DNA from 3 places in the Janthinobacterium sp. LS2A genome. Region 3 is predicted to be linked to each of the others. Evidence: predicted binding sites of a transcription regulator. Region 3 holds the regulator's gene; each other region holds the start of a gene.

Region 1 (5,727 bases), 130 kb from region 3:
GGCGGCACGACCCTGCACATCAACTCGCTGCGCGCGCTGGCGCTCGATTTCGCGCCCGCCCGCTTCGACACCCTCGATACCCTGCATACGCAGCGCTATTTCGCCACCTTGTCCGATTACTTCCGCATCCTCATCATGTGCGAATACGGCGGCCTGTATATGGATGTCGATACGATCCCGCATAATCCGGCGACGATTTTCCTGATGAAGCCGGAAGTGCCCGATTATTTCCAGCGCAAGGAGGATGGCAGCGAAGAGCGCCGGCATGTCAGCTGGATGAATCTGTTTCTCGATGAAACGGGCATGCTGATCGCCAAGAAGAACGATGCCGCGCTGCGCGTGATCCAGCGCAATGTGAACCTCGCCTATGCGGGCATCGACGCGCAGATTCCACGTTCCTGCCCGCAATTCGAGGCGCAGCTGTTTGGCCAGTTCTATGCGGAATGGAAGAAGAACCTGGGCGTGACCGTGCTCAGCCATGCCGAGTTCTACCAGCGCTATTGCGTGCTGTATGACGGTGCGCGCGAAGCGGTGGCGGGCGGCATCCGCGGCATGCGCTTGCTGGACGATATCATTACCGACATGCACATTCCCTTGAGCGACGAGGAACGGCGCGCGTATGCGCGTTGCGTGGCGCGGCTCGACGAGATCGGCTGGCAGCTTGACGATCCTTTGATCCTGCCCGACATCGTCGATGTGTTCGATATCGAGGAAGTGCCGCGCATGGCGTATGCGGCCCAGCTGCGTGCCGACATCGACCATTTCCACTATTACTCGGTGCTGTCGGACGACCCGCAGCTCGACCGCGTGAATAGCGTCTTTTGCCGCTACCTGCTGGCCCACCGTTCGCAGCATATTGCCGCCGGTGCTTTCTGGCGCCCGACCGTCGGCCGCCACGGCAGCCGCATGCCGGCCGTCAGCGATGTGGCCCCGCCAGGTGACGAGGCGCAGGCGGACCTGCTGTCGCATGCACCGCTCACGCTGGTGCCGGGCGAACTGCTGGACGACGAGACGAAGAACCGCATGGCGAAGCTGCTGTTTGCCACCAGCTACCTCGAATACTGCTCGTTCGGCAATAAATTGAATCTGCAATTCGTCGAATTGCAGCGGCGGCAAAACATCGACCCGTATCTGGCGCACATCCACGGCCTGCATGACGAGGACGGGCGTTTCATCGGCTTTTTCACGGCCGCGACGATGGACGAGTTCCAGGCCTGCGGCGCCGTCTCCTATTACCGCGACGACATGAAGGCGCTCGACGATGCGTATGACGCCTTCGTGCTCGCGCATGCGCGTGCCGACGACTGTTTCGTCAGCAGCCTGGCCATCGACGAGAAATACCGGGGCCAGGGTTTATTCAGGCAGATGTTCCATGAAATCCGCGACCTGGCCAGCCGCAAGGGGTGCGCGCGCATCACCCTGACGGTGTGGGAAAAGAGCGAAGCGCTGCAAGTGTATCTGCACAAGGGTTTTCGCAGCGTGGGCACATTCGATTATGCCTACAGCCTGTTCTATGACCGGCTGCATTTCCTCGTGTATGAGGGTAACTGAGGCGGGAAACTGAGGGAAGCGGGGGCGGCCGGCAGCCGCCCCGTGAGTAGCGTTACAAAGCGAGGAAGGCCAAGGCCGCCACGGCCGTCGGCAGCAGGGCGCCGGCCAGCAGGCCGACGGCGCCGATCGATTCATCCTTGAAGCCGCGGCGCAGCAGGGCCACGCCGGCCGGGTTCGGCGCATTGGCGATGACGGTCAGGCCGCCACCGGCCACGGCGCCGGCCATCAGCATGTATTTTGCTTCGTCCGTCATGCCGACGATCAGCGAACCGAGGTAAGTGAGGGCCGCATTGTCGGTAATTGCCGTCAAGCCCAGGGCGCCGAAGAACAGGGCCAGCGGCTTCAGGCTTGAAACGATGGGTTGCAGCCACCATTGCTGCATGCCGCCCAGTACCACCAGGCCGCCCAGGAAGAAGCCGACCAGCAAGCCTTCCTTGAGGATCAGCGGGCTTTGATAGCGTTCGTACGCCTGCACGAAGCCGAGGAAGAACAGAAACAGGCCGATGAACAGCACGGGATGGTGCGCCAGGGTCACCACGCCGGCCAGCACGATCATGTGCACGAGGCTGACGGCCAGCGGCACTTTTGGCGCTTCCACATCGCCGGCCTTCGGCTTGATGTCGGAAGTGTTGCTGTGCAGATATTTGCGCAGCAATATGCTCACGCCCGTGGCGTTGACGAGCACGGCGATCGCGGCCTTCCAGCCGAAATGGCTGGCCATGTAGGCGCTGTCCCAGTTCCACGTGGTGGCCACCATCAGCACGGGCGGCGCCGCGTACGAGGTCAGGGTGCCGCCGATGGAAACGTTGACGAAGAGCACGCCCAGCGCGCCGTATTTCAGCCATTCAGGGATGCCCGGGCGGAAGATTTGCGGCGCCAGCATCAGCGCGGCCAGGGTCATGGCGGCCGGTTCCGTGATCAATGAGCCCGTCAGGGGTACGAGCGCGAGGCCCAGCCAGACGAGGCCCAGTTCCGTGCGCAGCGGCATCACGCGCGCCACGCTTTTCAACAGGCGCTGCACGGCGTCGAGCACAGGGCGCGAGGCGGCCACGACCATGACGACAAAGACGAACAGGGGCTCCGTGTAATGGCGCGACTCGGCATACTCGATGGCCGCATCGCTGCCCGAGACAAAGGCCATGATGAGGATCAGGATAAAGGCCCAGAAGCCGAACACGACTTCGACTTCGCCCAGCAAGTGCAGCAGGCCCGCATGGCGGGGATGGCGCCGCGACAAGGTTTCAAACGACTTGGCGGCAAAGGTGTGGATGAGCGCAAGGCCGAAGACGATGGCGCTGATGATTTGGATGGTGGTCAAATGCGTTTCCTTATGGACGGAGGAAGCCGGCTGGTACGTTGCCAACCGGTAAGGAGAGTGCTTATGGTACAGCAATCGATGCCGAAAACGGGGTTTTTCGGACATGGCGGAGCGGCCCCTGCGCTAGCGGCAGTCAGATAAACCTTGCCAAAAGTGGAGCTGGATAGTACTGTATATGCATACAGTATTCATCTATCTATCCAATGATGCAACATTCTCAATTGATGGCCTCGCCGGAAGCCTTGCACCCGTCCTTGTGGCGTGCATCGCAGCTGGGGCAGGGCGCCACGCGCTGCCTGGACACGGGTTTTGCCGCCCTGTCCGCGCAGCTGCCCGGCGGCGGCTGGCCCAGCGGCAGCCTGATCGATCTGCTGGTCCAGCAGCCGGGCAGCGGCGAATTGCGGCTGCTGGCCCCCGCGCTGGCGCAACTGCCGGGCTTGCCCATCGTGCTGCTGCAGCCGCCCCATCCGCCGCAGGCACTGGCCCTGGCCGCGCAGGGACTGGCGCCGTCGCAACTGCTGTGGCTCAAAAGCGCCGGCAGCAAGGATGCCTTGTGGGCGGCGGAAAACATCTTGCGCAGCGGTACCTGCGGCGCCTTGCTGTTCTGGCAGCCGCACGTGCGCGCCGACAGCCTGCGCCGCCTGCACCTGGCCGCGCAAAGCGGCAACACCCTGTTCTGCATGCTGCGCCCGCTGCACGGCGTCCAGGATGCGTCGCCGGCGCCGCTGCGCCTGTCCGTGCGCCCGGCCGCCGGCGGCATCGAGATCGGCTTCATCAAGCGCCGGGGACCGCAGCGCGACGCGCCCCTGTTCCTGCCCCTGCAACCTCCCTCATTATTGCGACGCCATGCGACTCTGGATCGGCCTGTGCCTGCCCCGGCTCCCGCTCGAAGTGTTTTGCCCGCGCTGGTCGGCTGACAGCCTGGGCGTGGTGCTGGAGCAGGAGCAAGTGATGGCCGTGTCGCCGCTGGCGCGGGCCGCCGGCATCCGGCCGGGCATGCGCCGCGCCGGTGCGCTGATGCTGGCGCCGCAGGCGCGCCTGCACGAGCGCTCGCCTGAACTGGAAGCGCAAGCCTTGCAAGCAGTGGCGCTGGCGCTGCTGCAATATTCACCGCTGGTGGCGCAAGGCGAGGAAGCGACCCTGCTGGTCGATGCGGGCGCCAGCTTGCGCCTGTTCGGCGGCGTGCGCGCCCTGTGTCGGCACATCGAGGCCAGCTTGCGCGCGCTCGGCTACACGGCCCAGTTGTCGTGCGCACCCACGGCGCGCGGCGCCTGGCTGCTGGCGCGCGCCGCTATGCGCCGGCGCCGCGTGCTGGGCATGGAGAGCCTCACCCGCCGCCTCGACGGCCTGCCGTGCGCCTTGCTGCCGCCCGCGCGCCCCTACCTCGACTGGTTCGAGGGCATCGGCTGCCGCACCCTGGGGCAGCTGCGCCACTTGCCCCGGCCCGGCTTGCAGCGCCGTTGCGGTGCAGCCTTGCTCGATATGCTCGACGATGCGCATGGCCACAGCACGGAATTGTTCGTGTGGCTCGAAGCGCCGCCCACGTTCCGCGCCAGCCTGGAATTGTTCGACCGCGTGGAGCACGCGGACGCGCTGCTGTTCGGCGCGCGCCGCCTGCTGCAGCAAATGACGGGCTGGCTGTGCGCGCGGCAATTTGCCGTCGAGCGCATCCAGCTGCTGCTGGCGCACGAGCGGGGCAGGGTGGCGCGCCCGCCCACCGTCATCGACCTGGCGTTGGGCGAGGCCGTGTGGCGCGACGAGCATCTGGTGCGCCTGCTCAAGGAGCGCCTGGCGCAGCTGGTGCTGGAGGCGCCCGTGATAGGCCTCACCCTGGAAGCGCTGCAGGTGCAGCCGATGGCGCCGCCCAGCGACAGCCTGTTTCCCGAGCCGGGCGGCACGCCGCAGGAACGCCAGCGCCTGCTGGAATTGCTGGTGGCGCGCCTGGGCACGGACAATGTCTTGCAGGCAGCGCCGCGCGCCGATTACCGCCCCGAGGCGGCCAACCAGTGGCTGCCGCTGCCGGCCAAGGCCGGCGCAAAAAACGCGCTGCCGGACTTGCCGCCAGGCTTGCCCGGCATGCCCCGTCCCGGCTGGCTGCTGGCCCAGCCCATCGCCCTGCTGATGCGCGAGCACCGGCCGTTTTATGGCTCGCCCTTGAAAATGGTATCCGTTGCCGAACGCATAGAGGCGGGCTGGTGGGGCCAGTCGCAGGCGCGCGATTACTTCATCGCCGAAGGCCTCGACCACGCCCATTACTGGGTCTACCGCGAGCGCATTGCCGGCAGTGGAGAAGACGCCGCGCCGCGCTGGTTTTTGCATGGCTTGTTTGGCTGAATGGGCTGTCCTGCTGAAACTGCCATGCTTGGCTATACTGGCTTCCCGGCGCCGCATCTTTCATTGAAACAAAGGATATCCATGACACAGCTTTCCGACTTCCCCATCACCCAAAAATGGCCCGCCCGCCATCCCGAGCGCTTGCAGCTGTACTCGCTGCCGACGCCGAACGGCATCAAGGTTTCGATTTTGCTGGAAGAGCTGGGCCTGGCGTACGAGCCGCACCTGGTCAGCTTCGAGACAAACGACCAGACATCGCCCGCCTTCCTGTCGCTTAATCCCAACAACAAGATTCCCGCCATCCTCGATCCGAACGGCCCCGATGACAAGCCGCTGGCCCTGTTCGAGTCGGGCGCCATCCTGCTGTACCTGGCCGAAAAGACGGGCAAGTTCATCCCCCAGGACGCGGGCCTGCGCTATGAAACGATACAGTGGCTGATGTTCCAGATGGGCGGTATCGGCCCCATGTTCGGCCAGGTGGGCTTCTTCCACAAATTCGCCGGCAAGGATTACGAGGACAAGCG
Region 2 (5,727 bases), on a different contig from region 3:
TCGGGAAGCTGATCTTGCCAAGGAAGACGTTGTCGGCCACCAGGCGCGATTCGCCCTGGAAGATCGCCACGTTGATTTCCTTCTGGTTGTCGTAGATGGTGGTGATGTTTTCCGTGCGCGAGACGGGCACCACGGAATTGCGCTCGATGATGGGCAGGTAATGGCCGCCTTCATACTGGTTCGCACCGACCTGGCGCGAAATGGAAATGCCCAGCGAGTATGGCGCCACGTCCGTCATGACCACTTCGTCGAGGGCCGCGTCGCGCATTTTCAGGCCCGCCTGCACGGCGGCGCCCAGCGCCACGGCTTCGTCCGGGTCCAGGTGGATGGCGGGGAAGCGGCCGAACATGCGCGACACGAGTTTGCGCACCAGCGGCATGCGCGTGGCGCCGCCGGCCAGCACCACTTCATTCAATTCCGCGGCGCGGATGGTTGCGTCGCGCAGCGCCCGTTCCACGGGCAGGCGCAGGCGCGCCAGCAGCGGCTCGCACAATTGCGCCAGCTTGTCTTCGCCGATCTCCCAGCTGTATTCTTTGTCCTGGTAGCGCGTGGCCATGCGCACGGACGGCTGCTCCGACAGCAGGCGCTTGACGCGCTCGGCCTCATCACGCAGCAACTGCTGCTGGCGCGGGTCGAGCAGGCGGCTGCCGACGGCGTCGCGCAGGCCGCTGCCTTCCAGGAAGGCGTCGACCAGCACGGTGACGAAGTCTTCACCGCCGAGGAAATTGTCGCCGGCCGAGGCGCGCACTTCCATCACGCCTTCGAACAACTCGAGAATCGACACGTCGAACGTGCCGCCGCCCAGGTCGAAGACGAGGAATTTGCTTTCCTGTTCCTTGTCGCGGATGCCGTAGGCCAGCGCGGCGGCCGTCGGCTCGTTGAGCAGGCGCTCCACGCGCAAGCCCGCCAGCTGGCCCGCGATGCGCGTGGCCTTGCGCTGCGCATCGCTGAAATACGCGGGCACGGTGATGATTGCTTCCTCGACCTTGTGGCCGAGGAAGGCTTCGGCATCTTCCTTCAGCGCGCGCAGCACCATCGACGACAGTTCTTCCGGGCGGAATTGCTGCGTGCCGAGGGCGATCTTCTTTTCGCTGCCCATGTAGCGCTTGAAGACGGCTGCCGTCAGCTGCGGGTGCGTCTGCAGGCGCTCGCGCGCCGCTCGGCCCACGAGCACAGTGCCGTCGTCATCGATGCTCACGCATGATGGCGTCAGGTGTTCACCGAGCGCATTCGGGATGATGGAAGCCTTGCCGTCGCGCCAGATGGCGACCAGGCTGTTGGTGGTGCCCAGGTCGATGCCGATGATCATCAGATATCCGCCTCCGCCTCATTGCCGTGTTCTTCGATCCAGGCGCGGCGTCCGGCCGCTTCGCCCTTGCCCATCAACATATTGAAGCGCAAGGCCGAGGCCATGTGGTCGACTTCACCCAAGGTCACGGGCAGCAAACGGCGCGTGTCCGGGTTCATCGTCGTTTCCCACAGCTGCTCGGCGTTCATCTCGCCCAGGCCCTTGAAGCGCGAGATCGACCAGGCGCCCTGTTTCACGCCTTCCTTGCGCAGCTTGTCCTCGATAGCCACCAGTTCGCCGTCGTCGAGCGCGTAGATTTTCTGGATCGGCTTCTTGCCGCGCGCGGGCGCATCGACCCGGTACAAAGGCGGGCGGGCGATGCAGATGTGGCCCTTGTTGATCAGGACCGGGAAGTGCTTGAAGAATAAGGTCAGCAGCAGTACCTGGATGTGCGAGCCATCCACGTCCGCATCGGACAGGATGCAGATTTTGCCGTAGCGCAGGCCGGACAGGTCGGGTGTATCGCCCACGCTGTGCGGATCGACGCCGATGGCCACGGCGATATCGTGGATCTCGTTATTGGCGAACAGGCGGTCGCGGTCGGTCTCCCACGAGTTCAAGACTTTGCCGCGCAGGGGCAGAATCGCCTGGAATTCCTTGTCGCGGCCCATCTTGGCCGAACCGCCCGCCGAATCGCCCTCGACGAGGAACAGTTCATTGCGCGCGATGTCGGACGATTCGCAGTCGGTCAGCTTGCCGGGCAGGACGGCGACGCCCGACGATTTTTTCTTTTCCACTTTTTGCAGCGAGCGCTGGCGCGACTGCGCCTGCTTGATCACCAGCTCGGCCAGCTTCTTGCCGTAGTCGACGTGCTGGTTCAGCCACAGTTCCAGCGGCGGCTTGGTGAAGGTCGACACGAGGCGCACGGCGTCGCGCGAGTTCAGGCGCTCCTTGATCTGGCCCTGGAATTGCGGGTCCAGCACCTTGGCCGACAACACGAACGAGGCGCGCGCGAATACGTCTTCCGGCAGCAGCTTCACGCCTTTCGGCAGCAGCGAGTGCATTTCGACGAAGTTTTTCACGGCGCCGAACAGGCCGTCGCGCAAGCCCGATTCGTGCGTGCCGCCATTCGAGGTGGGGATCAGATTGACGTACGATTCGCGCACGATGGCGCCTTCTTCCGTCCACGCCACCACCCACGCCGCGCCTTCGCCTTCGGCAAAGCCTTCCGAGTCTGGACCCGCGTATTGCGCGCCCTCGAACAGGGGAATCAGGGTTTCGCCATTCGATACCTGCGCCAGCGTTTCGGTCAGGTAGCCGCGCAAGCCTTCCGCGTACTGCCACGTCTGCGTGTCGCCCGTTTTCGCGTTGGTGAGGGTGACGGTGACGCCCGGCAGCAGCACGGCTTTCGAGCGCAGCAGGCGTTGCAGCTCCGTTTGCGAGATGTTCGGCGAATCAAAGTATTTTGCATCGGGCCAGGCCGTGACGCGCGTGCCGGACTTCTTGCCGTCGCGTGGGGCGGGGCGGGAATTCAAGGGCTCGATCACATCGCCATTCGCAAACACCATGTGGTGCAAGCCGTTGCCGTCGCTTTCCTTGCGCCAGACGGTGATTTCCAGGCGCGTCGACAGCGCATTGGTGACGGACACGCCGACACCGTGCAAGCCGCCCGAGAACGCGTAGGCGCCGCCCGAACCCTTGTCAAACTTGCCGCCCGCGTGCAGCCTTGTAAACACGATTTCCACGGTCGGCACGCCTTCTTCCGGGTGCAGGCCGACGGGAATGCCGCGGCCATTGTCTTCCACGGTGATGCTGCCATCCGTGTTTTGCGTGACGGCGATGTGCGTGCAATGACCGCCCAGTGCCTCGTCGGAGGCATTGTCGATCACTTCCTGAATGATGTGCAGCGGATTTTCAGTGCGGGTGTACATCCCCGGGCGCTGCTTGACGGGTTCCAGTCCCTTCAGGACACGGATGGATGATTCGCTGTAGTCGGATGCTGGTTTTTTAGTGGCCATACGTGTTCAAGCTAAGTAAAGACAGTGGTTGGAACGCCAGGCCAGGGCACTGCGGGCGCAATGACAGCGGCGGCGATAACTGTATGAATATACAGTATATCCCGTCCAGCGTCACTGGGGGAGGGCAGTGCGGCAGGCCAAGCGTCCTTGTGCGGACGCTCGCGCATTCTATCTTGTCCCGCGAGCAATAGCGCTACTCCAGGGCAACAACAGTGCGCCTCAGGCGTGGTTTTGCGCCAATTGTGCTGGATTTTATGCGGTAAAGCCCCCGTTTTTACATCTTGTTTACATGCGCCTCCCCAGTCTTTACGAATTTTTTAGACCCTTTTGGCTAATCTGCTCACTATCAAAACAAACCTGAATGAGGGTGGGAATGGATCTCGTGTATCTCGGCTTGATTGCCGTGTTTTTCGTCCTGGCGGCCGGCTTCGCCGTCGCCTGCGACAAATTAGGGAGCGTCAAATGAACGCGTTTTATGTGCTGGGCGCCGTCGTCTCGGCTGGTTTGCTCGTCTACCTGCTGGTGGCGCTGCTGAAGGCGGAGGAACTGTGATGACGACGCAATCGATACTGTTATTGGTGGCTTTCCTGGCCGTGCTGCTGGCCGCCGGCTATCCGCTGGGCCTGTACATGGCCAAGGTGGCCGGCGATGCGCCCGTGCGCGGCCTGGGCTGGCTGCAAAAGCTGGAAAACCTGCTGTACCGCTGGTCCGGCCTGCCCGCCGACAAGGCCATGGGCTGGAAAAGCTATGCCATCGCCCTGATCGTCTTCAATACCGTGGGCGCCGTCTTCGTCTACGGCCTGCAGCGCCTGCAGGGCTTTTTACCGTTGAATCCACAGGGCCTGGGCGCCGTCAGCCCCGATTCCTCGTTCAATACCACCGTCAGCTTCGTCGCCAATACCAACTGGCAGGGCTATGGCGGCGAACAGACCATGAGCTACCTGACCCAGATGCTGGGCATGGCATGCCAGAACTTCTTTTCGGCGGCCACCGGCATCGCCGTGATCTTCGCGCTGGTGCGCGGCTTCGCCTCGCGCTCGGGCAAATCGATCGGCAATTTCTGGGTCGACCTCGTGCGCTCGACCCTGTACATCCTGCTGCCGTTGTCGCTGGCCCTGTCCGTCGTCTTCATGGGCGAAGGCATGATCCAGAATTTTTCCGCCTACAAGGAAGTGACCCTGCTCGACCACGTGGCGTATGAAACGCCGAAAATGACGGCCGACGGCCAGCCCGTGCTGGATGCGGCCGGCAAGCCTGTGATGGAAGCGCAAGTGGCGACGACGCAGACGATCGCCATGGGTCCCGTCGCGTCGCAGGAATCGATCAAGCTGCTGGGCACGAATGGCGGCGGCTTCTTCAACGCCAATTCCTCGCACCCGTATGAAAACCCGACCGTCCTGTCGAACTTCCTGCAGATGCTGGCCATCTTCATCATTCCCGCCGGCCTGTGCTTCACCTTTGGCAGCATGGTGGGCGACATGCGCCAGGGCTGGGCCGTGCTGGCCGCCATGACCGTGATCTTTGTCGTCATGACGGCCGGCGTGATGAGCGCCGAGCAGCAAGCCAATCCATCCTTGCAAGCGCTGGGCGTGGACCAGCAGGCCAGCAGCCTGCAATCGGGCGGCAATATGGAAGGCAAGGAAACGCGCTTCGGCATCAGCTCCTCGACCCTGTTCGCGGCCGTGACGACGGCCGCATCGTGCGGCGCCGTCAATTCCATGCACGACTCCTACATGCCTTTGGGCGGGATGGTGCCGCTGCTGCTGATGCAGTTCGGCGAAGTGATTTTCGGCGGCGTGGGCACGGGTCTGTACGGCATGCTGATGTTCGCCATCCTGGCTGTCTTCATCGCCGGCCTGATGATAGGCCGCACGCCTGAATACCTGGGCAAGAAAATCCAGGCCTATGAAATGAAGATGGTCTCGCTGGCCATCCTGATCACGCCAGCCCTGGTCTTGACGGGCACGGCGATCGCCGTGATGGTCGAACCGGGCAAGATCGGCGTGGCCAATCCGGGCGCGCATGGTTTTTCCGAAATCCTGTACGCGTTCACATCGGCCGCCAACAACAACGGCAGCGCGTTTGCCGGCCTGTCCGCCAACACGCCGTTCTATAACGTGATGCTGGCGATCGCCATGTGGTTCGGCCGCTTCGGCGTGATCGTGCCCGTGCTGGCGGTGGCCGGTTCGCTGGCGGCCAAGCAGCGCCTGTCGGCCAATGCCGGCACCATGCCCACGCACGGCCCCATGTTCATCGGCCTGCTGATCGGCGTCGTCGTGCTCGTCGGTGTATTGAATTACGTTCCCGCGCTGGCCCTGGGCCCGATCGTCGAACACCTGCAACTTTTCATCAAATAAGAGGCTACCATGTCACGCACAAGCCTGACTTTGTTCGATTCCGCACTGATTGGCCCCGCCGTCG
Region 3 (5,727 bases):
ATGCTGCCGATTGGACCGTTACGTTGTTTACCGATGATGATCTCGGCCGTTCCCTTGTCTGGCGAGTCGGGGTTATACACCTCGTCGCGGTAAATGAACAGGATCACGTCGGCATCCTGCTCAATAGCGCCCGATTCGCGCAAGTCGGACATGACAGGACGTTTGTTCGGGCGTTGTTCCAGCGAGCGGTTCAGCTGGGACAGCGCGATCACGGGGCAACCGAGTTCTTTCGCCAGGCCTTTCAAGCCCCGCGAAATCTCGGAAATCTCCGTGGCGCGGTTGTCGCCCGGCGTATTGGCCGACATCAGTTGCAAGTAATCGACGATGATCAGGCCCAGCTTGCCGCATTGACGCGACAAACGGCGCGAGCGGGCGCGCAATTCGATGGAATTGAGCGCTGGCGTTTCATCGATGTACAGCTGCGCGTCGTTCATCTTCTGGATCGCATTCGTCAGGCGCGGCCAGTCTTCGTCGTTCAGGCGGCCAGTACGCAAACGGTGCTGATCGAGCTGTCCGACGGAGCCGAGCATACGCATGGCCAGCTGGGCGCCGCCCATCTCCATCGAGAACACGGCCACGGGCAAGCCGCTGTCGATGGCCACGTTTTCGCCGATGTTGACGGAAAACGCCGTCTTGCCCATCGAAGGACGGCCCGCCACGATTACCAGGTCGCCCGGCTGCAGACCGGAGGTCATGCGGTCGAGGTCGATGAAACCGGTGGGCACGCCCGTGATTTCACTCTGGTTGTCGCGGCTGTACAGTTCGTCGATGCGTTCGACCACCTGCGTCAGCAGGGGCTGGATGGCGGTCCAGCCCTGGGCGCCGCGCGCGCCTTCTTCGGCGATGGCGAAAATCTTCGATTCGGCCTCGTCAAGCATCTGCTTGACTTCCTTGCCTTGCGGGCTGAAGGCCGTACCGGAGATATCGTCGGCGACGGTGATGAGCTTGCGCAGCACGCCGCGGTCGCGCACGATCTCGGCGTAACGCCGGATGTTCGCGGCCGATGGCGTGTTTTGCGCCATGGCGTTCAGGTAAGCGAGTCCGCCCACGTCATCGGCCTTGCCGAGCTGGGTCAGGGTTTCAAAAACAGTAATGACATCGGCTGGCTTGGAAGCGTTAACCATCTTGACGATTTGCTCGAAGATGATGCGATGGTCATAGCGATAGAAATCCTCCGCATGCATGAAGTCGGCGATGCGGTCATACGCGGCATTGTCGCGCAGCAGACCACCGATGACGGATTGTTCTGCTTCGATCGAATGCGGCGGAATACGGAGGGAATCCAGTTGCGGATCAGAGGGGGCGTTCATGGCGCGAATTATACCCGCTTCGGCGTGATGGCAAAAATAAAGGGCTGAAATTGAGCGAAAAAAAGGCCACAAAAAAGCCGGGCGAACCCGGCTTTTCATAGTGCGGCAATGCTTGCGGGCCAGGCCCGCAGACAATTACGCGTTCGCGTCTGGAACGACAGCGATAACAACTTCCACGACCACGTCGGTGTGCAGAGCAACCGAAACGTTGTGCTCGCCAACGATCTTCAGCGGGCCGGTAGGCATGCGGATTTGTGCTTTTTCAACAGCAAAACCTTGCTTGGTCAGCGCTTCAGCGATGTCGAAGTTGGTGACGGAACCGAACAGACGGCCATCAACACCAGCTTTTTGAGCAACTTGAACGGTCAGGCCGCTCAGTTTTTCACCCTGGGCTTGCGATGCGGCCAGTTTGGCGGCAGCAGCTTTTTCCAGTTCGGCGCGCTTGACTTCGAATTCAGCCACAGCGGTTGCCGTAGCACGACGTGCCAGGCGTTGCGGGATCAGGAAGTTACGTGCGTAACCGTCTTTGACTTTGACGACTTCGCCGAGGTTACCGACGTTAACAACTTTTTCTAACAGAATGATTTGCATAGTTCTTCTCCAGGAATATCTGACCGATTAAGCGTGGTGCAGATCGGTGTATGGCAGCAGCGCGAGGAAGCGAGCGCGCTTGATTGCGGTGTCAACTTGGCGCTGGTAGTGCGCTTTGGTACCGGTCAGGCGTGCTGGCATGATCTTGCCGTTTTCTTGGACGAAGTCTTTCAGCGTGTCGACGTCTTTGTAGTCGACTTGCTCAACGTGAGCTGCGGTGAAGCGGCAGAACTTCTTGCGTTTGAACAACGGGTTTTGCTGTTTGCGTTTTTCTTTAAGCTTGAGCTTATTTTTGTCGAACTTTTTACCGAATGCCATGTCAGGCTCCTGTATCTAAAATGCGCTAGTCGGGGTGACTGCACTAAAATCAATGATGTGAAACACCAAACTCTTGCTGTTGCGGCTCTTCCTGGCCAGGAAACCCGTGAACTGATACACCCCGCCCAAGCTTGCCTGACTGAACCTGCCTGAGATTTCGCCAGCGGCTAGGGCGGCAACATCAAACTCGGTCAAACGGGCAATCCCTGCTTCCATCTGCTGCGAACTGTGTTGCAATACTGCATTCACAATCGGCAGCCCTGCCGGGGTATAGCGCAATATTTCGCGCTCGGCAATGATGGCGGTTACTTGTAGCTGGTTCAGCGCACGATCCTGGTCAAGAATTAAGCTGCTGCTGCGGCTGGAGCGGCTGCTGGTGCTTCGGTGCGGTGGCTTTTGGCCGCGTCTTCGCGTTGTACCGATTTCATCATCGGCGAAGGAGCTGTTTCAGCTTTCTTCATTTTAACGGTCAGGTGACGCAACACGGCATCATTGAATTTGAATGCTGTTTCCAACTCGACCAGGGTCTCGTTGTCGCATTCGATGTTCAGGCAGATGTAGTGTGCTTTAGGCAGCTTTTGGATCGAGTAAGCCATTTGACGGCGGCCCCAATCTTCCACGCGGTGAACCGAACCGCCGCGGGTGGTTACGCTGGCTTTGTAGCGTTCGATCATCGCGGGCACTTGCTCGCTTTGGTCCGGATGGACGATAAAGACTATTTCATAATGACGCATGCAAACTCCTTCAGGTCGGATTGATAATCGCCCACCCCGGCGTCAAGACGGGTGTGGGAAGGTCAGCCGAAGATTATAACCGTCTTTTGCAAACGTTTCAATCATTCCTTCCACAAGCGCCTGAAAAGCCCGTGCGCCGCCGTGCTTTCCGGCCGCGGACAAGTATTTCTTGCGAAATTCGCCCAAAACACGGAAATCCCCTTGCATAGTGGGCGATACTGTACAAAAATACAGACTGTTCATATAGACAGCATTTTAGTATGCACCCACCGCTCATGATCAAGCTGACAGCACGACAAGAACAAATCCTGAACCTGATCAAGGACGCGATTGAAAACACGGGCTTTCCTCCCACCCGTGCCGAAATCGCCAATGAACTGGGTTTCAAATCGGCCAATGCGGCCGAAGAGCATTTGCAGGCCCTGGCCCGCAAGGGCGCGATCGAGATTTCGCCCGGCACCTCGCGCGGCATCCGCCTGATCGGTGCGGCCGCCGAAGCGCCGCCGTCGAAAGTGCCGGCAGCCCTGCTGATGTCGCTGCCCCTGATCGGCCGGGTGGCGGCAGGCTCGCCCATCCTGGCCCAGGAAAACCTGGAAGCGAGCTACAACGTCGACCCGGCCCTGTTCTCGGCCAAACCCGACTTCCTGCTGAAGGTGCGCGGCTGGTCCATGCGCGACGCCGGCATCATGGATGGCGACTTGCTGGCCGTGAAAAAGGTCGACAGCGCCAAGAATGGCCAGATCGTCGTCGCCCGCATCGGCGACGAAGTCACCGTCAAGCGCTACAAGAAGACGGGCTCCGTCATCGAACTGCTGCCGGAAAATCCGGACTTCAAGGTGATCACCGTGTCGCCCGAAGACGAGTTTGCGTTGGAAGGCCTCGCCGTCGGACTGATGCGCAGCTGGCATTAAACTGCCGCACGTAAAAAAAGGGCCGCGACAGCATGACTATCGCGGCCCTTTTTACATGGTGCGCGGCTGCTTATGCGTCCAGTGCGCTGCTGAAATCTTCCAATAAGTCTGCTTCATCCTCGATACCGACGGACACGCGGATCAGCGATTCGGCGATGCCCATGCTGGCGCGGCGCTCGGCACCCATCTCGTAGAAAATCGTGTGGGCGACGGGAATGACCAGGGTGCGCGTGTCGCCGAGGTTGCTGGCGGGAATGGCAAGATTGAGACGATTGAGGAAATCGAAGCAGTCGATGCCATCTTTCAGCTCAAAGCTGAACAACGAGCCATAGCTGCGGAACAAGTCGGTGGCCAGCGCATGCTGCGGGTGCGACGCCAGGCCAGGATAATGCACGGCCGCCACTCTTGGATCCGCCTGCAGCATGGTGGCCAGCGCCAAAGCGTTCGAGCAGGTGCGATCCATGCGCAAGGCCATGGTTTCCGCGCCGACGGCGATATGATGCGCAGCTTCCGGCCCCAGCGAGGCGCCGAAGTCGCGCAAAGCCTTGGCACGGATTTGCGCGATGCCCCACTGCGCGGGCGCCGCCTTCTTGTAGTTCTCGAAAATGTTCGGATACTGCGTCCAGTCGAACACGCCCGTGTCCGTCAAGCTGCCGCCCAGGGCATTGCCGTGGCCGCCGATGGATTTCGTCAAGGCATTGACCACCAGGCCCGCGCCCACAGCTTTCGGGCGGAACAGATATGGCGTCGTCATCGTATTGTCGACGATATACAAAATGCCCTTCTCGCGGCACAGGTCGCCGATTTTCTTCAGGTCGGCGATTTGCGTGCGCGGATTGGCGATGGTTTCCACAAACACGATGCGCGTGGCCGGCGTGATGGCGGCAGCCACGTTGGCGACATCGGTAGCGTCGACGAACGACACGGCCATGCCCTGCCCCGTCACTGTTTGCCACAGGCTGTTGGTGTTGCCAAACAAAAAGGCCGACGACACGACATGGTCGCCCGCGCGCAGCAACGATTGCACCACGGCGCCGATGGCGCCCATGCCGGTGGCGAAGCACAAAGTCGCCACGCCGTCTTCCATCTTGTTGACCTTGTCTTCCAGCGCGGAGACGGTCGGGTTGCCTTGGCGGCCATAACGGAAGCCCGGCTCCTTGCCCTGGAACACGGACGCGAGCTGGCGCGCATCGGCGTAACCGAAGGCAACGGAAGTGTGCACGGGCTTGTGCAGCGAGCCGTGCTCGATGCCCTTGCGGCGGTCGTTGTGCAGGATGGTGGTGGTGAAGCCGTAGGTTTTTTTGTTGGTCATGGTGGAAGTTCCGGAGTTCGATTTGCCGCGTAACCCAAGGCAAATGCCGGGGTCAGACCTGAAGATCCAACCCCGAAAAAAAGCCCGGCATCGGCCGGGCAGGTACTTATGCTTCCGTTGTCGCCAGGTTCAGGTTCAGCTGGGAACGCGGCGTATCTTCGGGCGCTGCCGCCTTCGGATGGTGGCGCGCATATTCCAGGCGGTCCAGGTATTCCTGCGACACGTCGCCCGTCACGTACACGCCATCGAAGCACGATGCCTCAAAGTTCGTCAGGGCCGGGTTAACGTCGGCGATCGCCTGCTTCAGCGCGCCGATATCCTGGTAGACCAGGTAGTCGGCCGTGATTTCACGGCACACTTCTTCCGTCGTGCGGCCGTAGGCGATCAGCTCGTCGCGCGTCGGCATGTCGATGCCGTACACGTTCGGGTAGATGACCGGTGGCGCGGCCGAAGCGAAGATGACCTTAGTCGCGCCCGCTTCGCGCGCCATCTGCACGATTTCACGGCTGGTGGTGCCGCGCACGATGGAATCGTCGACCAGCAGCACCACT

What was found. The regulator LexA, encoded in region 3, represses DNA repair genes until DNA is damaged. The targets are predictions, from matches to a motif close to ACTGTATNNNNATACAGT.
Region 1: the regulator LexA is predicted to act here: its motif matches at 3,038-3,055, upstream of imuA (translesion DNA synthesis-associated protein ImuA).
Region 2: the regulator LexA is predicted to act here: its motif matches at 3,385-3,402, upstream of V3C40_RS08220 (DNA topoisomerase IV subunit B).

What each region holds. Positions count from the first base shown of each region.
Region 1 is NZ_JAZHPB010000007.1:206,683-212,409, reverse strand. It holds gene V3C40_RS20475 (GNAT family N-acetyltransferase) at 1-1,551, shown strand, start outside; gene V3C40_RS20470 (putative Na+/H+ antiporter) at 1,604-2,869, opposite strand; gene imuA (translesion DNA synthesis-associated protein ImuA) at 3,076-3,786, shown strand; gene V3C40_RS20460 (Y-family DNA polymerase) at 3,716-5,203, shown strand; gene V3C40_RS20455 (glutathione binding-like protein) at 5,285-5,727, shown strand, end outside.
Region 2 is NZ_JAZHPB010000002.1:523,313-529,039, reverse strand. It holds gene V3C40_RS08225 (molecular chaperone HscC) at 1-1,309, opposite strand, end outside; gene V3C40_RS08220 (DNA topoisomerase IV subunit B) at 1,309-3,306, opposite strand; gene kdpF (K(+)-transporting ATPase subunit F) at 3,769-3,858, shown strand; gene kdpA (potassium-transporting ATPase subunit KdpA) at 3,858-5,663, shown strand; gene kdpB (potassium-transporting ATPase subunit KdpB) at 5,673-5,727, shown strand, end outside.
Region 3 is NZ_JAZHPB010000007.1:71,928-77,654, forward strand. It holds gene V3C40_RS19860 (replicative DNA helicase) at 1-1,310, opposite strand, end outside; gene rplI (50S ribosomal protein L9) at 1,446-1,901, opposite strand; gene rpsR (30S ribosomal protein S18) at 1,929-2,219, opposite strand; gene priB (primosomal replication protein N) at 2,235-2,543, opposite strand; gene rpsF (30S ribosomal protein S6) at 2,564-2,953, opposite strand; gene lexA (transcriptional repressor LexA) at 3,229-3,864, shown strand; gene V3C40_RS19890 (cystathionine gamma-synthase family protein) at 3,935-5,176, opposite strand; gene purF (amidophosphoribosyltransferase) at 5,283-5,727, opposite strand, start outside.